2 linked regions of the Actinoalloteichus fjordicus genome follow. Each later gene encodes a partner of the first gene's protein in a complex. Links are inferred from orthologs where the notes say so. Each region holds a gene or a part of one and is shown in the gene's direction. Other genes may lie near its edges.

What was found.
Region 2: the proteins of smc (region 1) and UA74_RS21515 are in contact, whole or in part, in a crystal structure (PDB 3ZGX), measured with the Bacillus subtilis proteins. The link is inferred for Actinoalloteichus fjordicus from one-to-one orthologs.

The regions. Positions count from the first base shown.
Region 1 is NZ_CP016076.1:6,032,223-6,036,712, reverse strand. The notes cover bases 147-4,476. They hold smc (chromosome segregation protein SMC), read left to right. Parts: upstream 147-451; coding sequence 452-4,276; downstream 4,277-4,476. Other genes in these bases: UA74_RS25710 (GIDE domain-containing protein), read left to right, coding at 147-221. In the rest of the region: more of UA74_RS25710, read left to right, coding at 1-146. UniProt on the Bacillus subtilis protein: Required for chromosome condensation and partitioning.
Region 2 is NZ_CP016076.1:5,096,400-5,099,366, reverse strand. What follows is about bases 37-2,967. They hold UA74_RS21515 (segregation and condensation protein A), read left to right. Parts: upstream 37-938; coding sequence 939-1,997; downstream 1,998-2,967. Other genes in these bases: scpB (SMC-Scp complex subunit ScpB), read left to right, coding at 2,138-2,967; UA74_RS21520 (hypothetical protein), read left to right, coding at 580-942; UA74_RS21525 (ParA family protein), read left to right, coding at 37-503. In the rest of the region: more of UA74_RS21525, read left to right, coding at 1-36. UniProt on the Bacillus subtilis protein: Participates in chromosomal partition during cell division. May act via the formation of a condensin-like complex containing Smc and ScpB that pull DNA away from mid-cell into both cell halves.

The DNA.
Region 1 (4,490 bases):
TGGTTCGTCCCGGTCAGCGGCTGTACGTGCTCGGCGAGGTCAACGACCGCCGGGGCGAGCTGTCGATCGCGAAGCCGGAGAAGGGGCACTTCATCATCTCCACCCGCAGTGAGGACGAGCTGCGGGCGGCCCGGACCACGACGCACAAGCTCATGCGCATCGGCATCTTCGTCGCCGTGCCGCTGGGCATCATCCTGATCATCGCGGGCGCGGTCGGCTGAGTCTCGGCCCCGCCCCTCCTCGCCTGACACACCGTCACATCCCCGGCCGCGCCGGACTGCGCGAAAGAGTGACTGCGGCCTCCGGTCATCCCGTCGCCGTGATCTCGGGCCGGATGCGGGCGCGTGTCCGACCGCCGCACGCGGTGGCTGACCAGTCGCGATGAGTACGCTCGTCGGTCGTACCCGCGTCTGGCGCGCTGGGATGGGGACCGTGGAGGGATGACCGAGCCGTGCACCTGAAGAGCCTGACGCTCAAGGGCTTCAAGTCCTTCGCCTCGGCCACCACCCTGCGCTTCGAGCCCGGCATCACCTGCGTGGTCGGTCCGAACGGCTCCGGCAAGTCCAACGTGCTGGACGCCTTGACCTGGGTGATGGGCGAGAAGGGCGCCAAGGCGCTGCGCGGCGCGAAGATGGAGGACGTCATCTTCGCGGGCACCTCGGGCCGCGCCCCGCTCGGCCGCGCCGAGGTGACCCTGACCATCGACAACTCCGACGGCGCCCTGCCCATCGAGTACACCGAGGTCTCCATCACCCGACGGATGTTCCGGGAGGGCGCCACCGAGTACGAGATCAACGGCGACTCGTGCAGGCTGCTCGACATCCAGGAACTGCTGTCGGACTCCGGCATCGGCCGTGAGATGCACGTCATCGTCGGTCAGGGACAGCTGGCCTCGATCCTGGAGTCCAAGCCGGAGGAACGGCGCGCGTTCATCGAGGAGGCCGCAGGCGTCCTCAAGCACCGCAAGCGCAAGGAGAAGGCGCTGCGGAAGCTCGACGCGATGCAGGCCAATCTGACCCGACTCACCGACCTCACCGCCGAACTGCGTCGGCAGCTCAAGCCGCTCGGCAAGCAGGCCGAGATCGCCAGGCGGGCGCAGGCGGTCCAGTCGGACCTGCGGGACGCGCGACTACGACTCATCGCCGACGACCTCGTCTCGGCCCGCGTGGACCTGGCCAGGGACGAGGCCGACGAGGCCTCGGTCCGGGCGCGTCGCACCGAGGTCGAGCGCTCGTTGCAGATCGCCCAGGCGGAGCAGACCGCGCTGGAGGAGCAGCTGGCGCAGGACGCGCCGAGGCTGAACGCCGCCCAGGACACCTGGTATCGGCTCTCCGCACTGGAGGAACGGCTGCGGGGCACCGTGCGGCTGGCCGCGGAGCGCTACCGGCACCTCACGGCACCGCTGGAGGGACCGCGCGGCGGGCGCGATCCCGAGGAGCTGGAGGCCGAGGCCGAGGAGGCCGCCGAGACGGAGGTCGAGCTGGCCGAGGTCCTGGAGCAGGCCCGCTTCGACCTGTCCGACGCCGTCGAGGCCAGAGGGCTGGCCGAGCAGCGACTCAAGGCCGTCGAACAGGCGCACGTCGCCGCCGCCCGTGCCATCGCCGATCGTCGGGAGGGCCTGGCCAGGCTGGCCGGGCAGGTGGAGGTGCTGCGCAGCAAGGCGGCCTCCACCGAGGAGGAGATCGAGCGGCTGTCGACGGCGTTGGCCGAGGCCGAGGACCGAGCGGACGCGGCCACTCAGGAGTTCGAGGAGCAGCAGGCCGTCGACGACGGGCAGGACACCGACGACGCGGACCTGGGGGAGCTGCATCATGCGGCGGCCGCCGCCAGGGAACAGGCCAGGGAACGGGTCGCCGAGCTGGTGGCCGCCGAGCGCGGCGCCGAACGGGACATCGCCGCCTGGACCGCGCGGGTGGACGCGCTGTCGCTGGGACTGACCCGCAAGGACGGGGCGGGCGCGCTGCTCGCGGCAGGCGAGCGGCTGCCGGGCCTGCTCGGGTCGGTGGCGGCGCTGCTGACCGTGGAACCCGGAGCCGAGGTGGCCCTGGCCGCCGCACTCGGCCCCGTCGCCGATGCCGTGGCCCTGGCCGGGCTCGACGACGCACTGGTGGCGCTGGAGCTGCTGAAGTCCCAGGACACCGGCCGGGCAGGCCTGCTCATCGGCGGGGCGCCGTCCGTCGCGAGTGGAGCCCGACCGGAGCTGCCACGCGGTGCAAGGTGGGCGGCCGACCTCGTCGGCGCTCCGCAGGCGCTACGGCCCGCCGTGCTCCGGGCGCTGGACGGGGTGGTCGTCGTCGGCGATCTCGCGGCGGCGAAGTCGCTGATCGCCGACGTTCCCGGCCTGCGGGCGGTGACGCCGGAGGGCGACGTCCTCGGCGCGGACTTCGCCTCGGGCGGCTCCGGCCGCGATCAGAGCGTCATCGAGGTGCAGGCGGCGGTGGACGACGCCCGCCGGGAGCTGGTGGCAGCGCAGAGCAGGCTGGCAGCCCATGCGGCAGCGCTGGACGGCGCGCGCGCCGAGGAGCGAGACCGCCGAGATCAGATGCGTGCCGCGCAGGAGTCGGTCAACGAGGCCAAGGTGCGCAAGGCGCGCAGCACCGAGCGGTTGAGCAGGCTCGGGCAGGTCGCCAAGGCCGCGCGCACCGAGGCGGAGCAGCTGCGGACCCGCCGCGCCAAGGTCGAGGCCGCGCACGAGCAGACCCTGCGGGGGCTGGCGGAGTCGGAGGATCGGCTGTCCTCCGTCGAATCGGAGCCGCTGGAGCACGAGCCGGACACCGACGAGCGGGAACAGGCGTCCGAGGCCGTCGGCACGGCCCGCCAGCGGGAGATGGATGCCCGGCTGGTCCAGCGGACCGCCGAGGAACGGGCCCGCTCCGTGCAGGGGCGGGCCGAACAGCTGCGCCGGGCCGCACGGATCGAGCGGGAGAACCGGACGAGAATCGCCGCCGTGCGCGCGGCGCGGAGCAGGGGCGCTGCGGTGGCGAAGGCCGTCGTCGACGCGGGCGAGACGGCCTCGGGACGGATCGCGGTGTCGTTGAGCCGTGCCGTCCACGAGCGGGACGCCGCGCAGGCCGCCCGCGCCGATCGGGAACAGGCGTTGACGGCGGTGCGCAACCACGCGCGGGAACTGACCGCCGTGCTGGAGAAGCTGACCGACGCGGTGCACCGGGACGAGGTGCTGCGTGCCGAGCGCCGGCTTCGGCTCGAGCAGCTGGAGACGAAGATCGCCGACGACTTCGGCATCGGGCTGGAGGATCTCGCCGCCGAGTACGGACCCGACGTCGGCGTGCCGCCCAGCGCGGCGGAGACCGCCGAGTACGAGGCGGCGAAGGAACGCGGCGAGGAGGTCACCGCACCGGCCCCGATGCCCTTCGACCGGGACACCCAGGTGCGGCGGGCCAAGCGCGCCGAGCGAGACCTCTCGCTGCTCGGCAAGGTCAACCCGCTGGCCCTGGAGGAGTTCGCGGCGCTGGAGGAGCGTTATCGCTTCCTGTCCACGCAGCTGGAGGACCTCAAGGCCACCCGCCGGGACCTGCTCACGGTGATCAAGGACGTCGACGAGCGCATCCTCGAGGTCTTCTCCACCGCCTACGTGGACGTGGCCAGGGAGTTCGAGATCGTCTTCGCCACCCTCTTCCCCGGCGGCGAGGGCAGGCTGGTGCTGACGGAGCCCGACGACATGCTGACCACCGGCGTCGACGTAGAGGCTCGGCCGCCCGGCAAGAAGGTCAAGCGGCTCTCGCTGCTCTCCGGCGGCGAGAAGTCGCTGACCGCCGTGGCGATGCTGGTGGCGATCTTCCGGGCCCGGCCGTCGCCGTTCTACGTGATGGACGAGGTCGAGGCCGCGCTGGACGACACGAACCTGCGCAGACTGATCGGCCTGCTCGAGCAGCTCCGAGAGACCTCGCAGCTGCTCATCATCACCCACCAGAAGCCGACGATGGAGATCGCCGACGCGCTGTACGGGGTCAGCATGCGGGGCGACGGGATCAGCGCGGTGATCTCGCAGCGGCTACGTGGTCGGACCCGCGCTGCCGTCGACGCGGGCCGGGCCGGGCTCGTGCCTGCGGCGGGATCGGCGCAGAACGGGGCGGTGGTCCCGGACGGCGAGCAGGTTCTGAGTGCAGAGCAGGCCTCGAGTGCCGAGCAGGTCCCGAGTGCCGAGCAGACCGTGAGCGGCGAGCCGGACTCGGCGGAGGAACCGCAGGCAGCGGTGCGGGAACTCGAGACCGTGCCGGAACCTGCGCCGGAGGATGCCGGGCCGGGACCCGCTTAGCGGGCAGGCTCGGGTCCGTTCTCCGGCGAGGATCAGGGGCCCGAGAACGACGGTCGGCCACAGCGGTCGGCTCGGTGCGAGGGTCATGGCCGCCGATGTCCGGCTTCCCGCCCCGGCCGGGCGGGCCGCTGCCGGTTCTCCCGACGGTCCGGCCGGTCGGTCTCGCTAGACGGAGCGACCGAGCAGCGGGTGGACGGCCGACGGGCACGTCGTT
Region 2 (2,967 bases), 940 kb from region 1 along the record:
CCAGCAACATCGACCTGTCGGCGGCCGAGGTCCAGCTCGTGGTCGAGGTCGGCCGGGAGCAGGCGCTGGCCAGGGTCCTGCGGCCGGTACTGGCCGACTACGACTACATCCTGGTCGACTGTCAGCCCTCGCTCGGCCTGCTCACCGTGAACGCGCTGGCCGCCGCGCACGGCGTCCTCATTCCGCTGGAGTGCGAGTTCTTCAGTCTGCGTGGCGTGGCACTGCTGATCGACACCATCGAGAAGGTGCGGGAGCGGCTGAATCCGGATCTGGAGATCACCGGAATACTCGCCACCATGTTCGATCCTCGTACCCTGCATTCCCGCGAGGTCATGGCCAGAGTCGTCGAGGCCTTCGGCGACATCGTGTTCGACACGGTGATCAACCGGACGGTGCGATTCCCGGAGACGACGGTCGCGGGGGAGCCGATCACTCGCTGGGCACCCCGCTCGGCGGGCGCGAAGGCCTACCGGGCGCTGGCGCGCGAGGTGATCGCGCGATGACCGGGCTCGTGGTCTCGTCTCTCGCGGCGGGACTCCGCAGCGGGGCGTGGCACTCGAAGGCAGGCCGGGAGCACAGGTGACCCGACGCGCCGCACTACCGGGTGCCGCCGAGCTGTTCAGGTCCACGACGCCGGAGACCGGCCGGCCCTCGGGCGAGGCCTCGACCGACGTGCCCGACGTATTGTCCCCTGCCGTCGACACGGCGGTGACCCGCGGCTCCGGCCGCAGGCGACACGACACGAAGATCACCGTCTACGTCTCGTCCGAGGAACTGGTGGCGCTGGAACGGGCCCGGCTCGTGCTGCTGGCCGAACACGGCGTCACCGCCGATCGAGGTCGGGTCGTCCGGGAGGCCGTCGCGGTCGTGCTGGCCGACCTTCAGGCGCGCGGCGCCGACTCGATCCTGGTCGAGCGGCTGCGCGGGGAGGCGGCGGGATGACCGGTCGCGAGCGGGAACCGGTGCTCGCGCCCGTGGCGGCGACGGAGCCGGGCGGCGAGCCTGGCCGGTCTGATCCGTCTCCGGCGTCTCCGGCGTCTCCGGCAGCGTCCGCCGCCGACGTCGGGTCGACGTCCGGGGCGGTCGATCCGGTGCAGCTCGAGACGCGGATCGATCCCGGCCGGGCAGGCCCCCTCGATCCCGAGACAGAACTGACCCTCGACCCGGCCTCGACGCCGGCCGACCCCGCCCCGCACGGCGGTCGGTTCACCGTGCATCTGCACAACTTCGAGGGACCGTTCGACCTGCTGCTGCAACTCATCTCGCAGCATCGGATGGACGTCACCGAGGTGGCCCTGCACAAGGTCACCGACGAGTTCATCGCCCACATCCGAGGGCTGGGCGAGGAATGGGACCTCGACGAGATCACCGAGTTCCTGGTGATCGCGGCGACCCTGCTCGACCTCAAGGCGGCGCGGCTGCTGCCCGCCGCGGACGTGGAGGACGAAGAGGATCTGGCACTGTTGGAGGCCAGGGACCTGCTGTTCGCCCGACTGCTCCAGTACCGCGCTTACAAGCAGGTGGCGGCGCTGTTCAGCGAGCTGGAGGCGGGCGCGTTCCGGCGGTACCCGAGGTCGGTGACCCTGGAGGAGCGGTTCGAGGGACTGCTGCCCGAGGTGCTCCTCGGCGTCGACGCGAATCGATTCGCCGAGGTGGCGGCCGCGGTGTTCCGGCCGCGCCCGCCGCCTGCCGTGTCGTTGGAGCACCTGCACATGGCGAGGGTGTCGGTGCGGGAGCACGCGGCGTACCTGCGGGTCCTGCTCGCGGAGCGCGGTGAGGCGAGCTTCGCCGAGCTCACCGAGGACTGCGAGCAGACCGTGGAGGTGGTCGCTCGGTTCCTCGCCCTGTTGGAGCTGTACCGGGAGACCTCGGTGCTCTTCGACCAGACCGATCCGCTGGGCGACCTGCGGGTGCGGTGGGTCGGCGGCAGCGTCGAGCATGCCAGGGCGGTCGCCGAGTCCGATCGGGCAGGCGTCGAGGACGAGGAGTACGGGTGAATCAGGAGAGCGCGGACGAGGGGCGGCGCGGCCACTCGTCGTCGCCGACCGGGACTGCCGGTCTGTTCGCGGGCACAGGTGCGGACCAGGGATCGATCTCGAGCGCATCGACGGTGCCGGACCCCGCCGTGCCCGATCCGATCGGGCCCGACCCGCTCGTACCGGAACCGGCCCAGCCGGAACCGGACCACCCTGAACCCGAGCACCCTGAACCCGAGCAGCCGGAACCCGAGCAGCCGAGACCCGACCAGCCGGGCCCCGAGGTGCCGGTGCCGAACGTGCCGGTCCCGGACGTTCCAGAACCCGCCGCCCCCGTGCCCGACGTGCCCCAGCCTGCGGTTCCCCAGCCCGAGGTGCCCGACCCGGACGTGCCTGCGCCGCCTGCGGGGGCGGCCGCATCCCCGGCCGCACCGGCACCCCCGGCCACACCGGCCCCGTCGGCCCCATCGGCCGCGCGAGACCGGATGTCCTCGACGCGAGACGACGCCCCCGACCTGACCGACGACCCCGCCCTCGACGCGGCGTTGGAGGCCCTGCTGCTGGTCGTGGACGTCCCGGCGGGTGAGGAGCTGCTCGCGGGGACGCTCGATCAGCCTGCCGGGCGCATCTCGGCGGCCCTGTGCCGAATCGCCACGCGGTATGACGCGGCCGAGAGCGGCATCGAACTCCGTCGAATCGGCGAGGGCTGGCGCCTGTACACCCGTGATCGGTACGCGCCTTATGTCGAGAGATACCTGCTCGACGGGCAGCGGGCGAAGCTGACGAGGGCCGCGCTGGAGACGTTGGCGGTGATCGCCTACCGGCAGCCGACCACACGATCCCGAGTGGCCGCAGTACGCGGGGTGAACGTCGACGGAGTCATCCGTACCCTGTTGGGTCGTGGCCTGGTCGAGGAGACCGGCACCGACCCGGAGACCGGCGGTCTGCTCTACCGGACCACCGAGCTGTTCCTCGAACGTCTCGGGCTGTC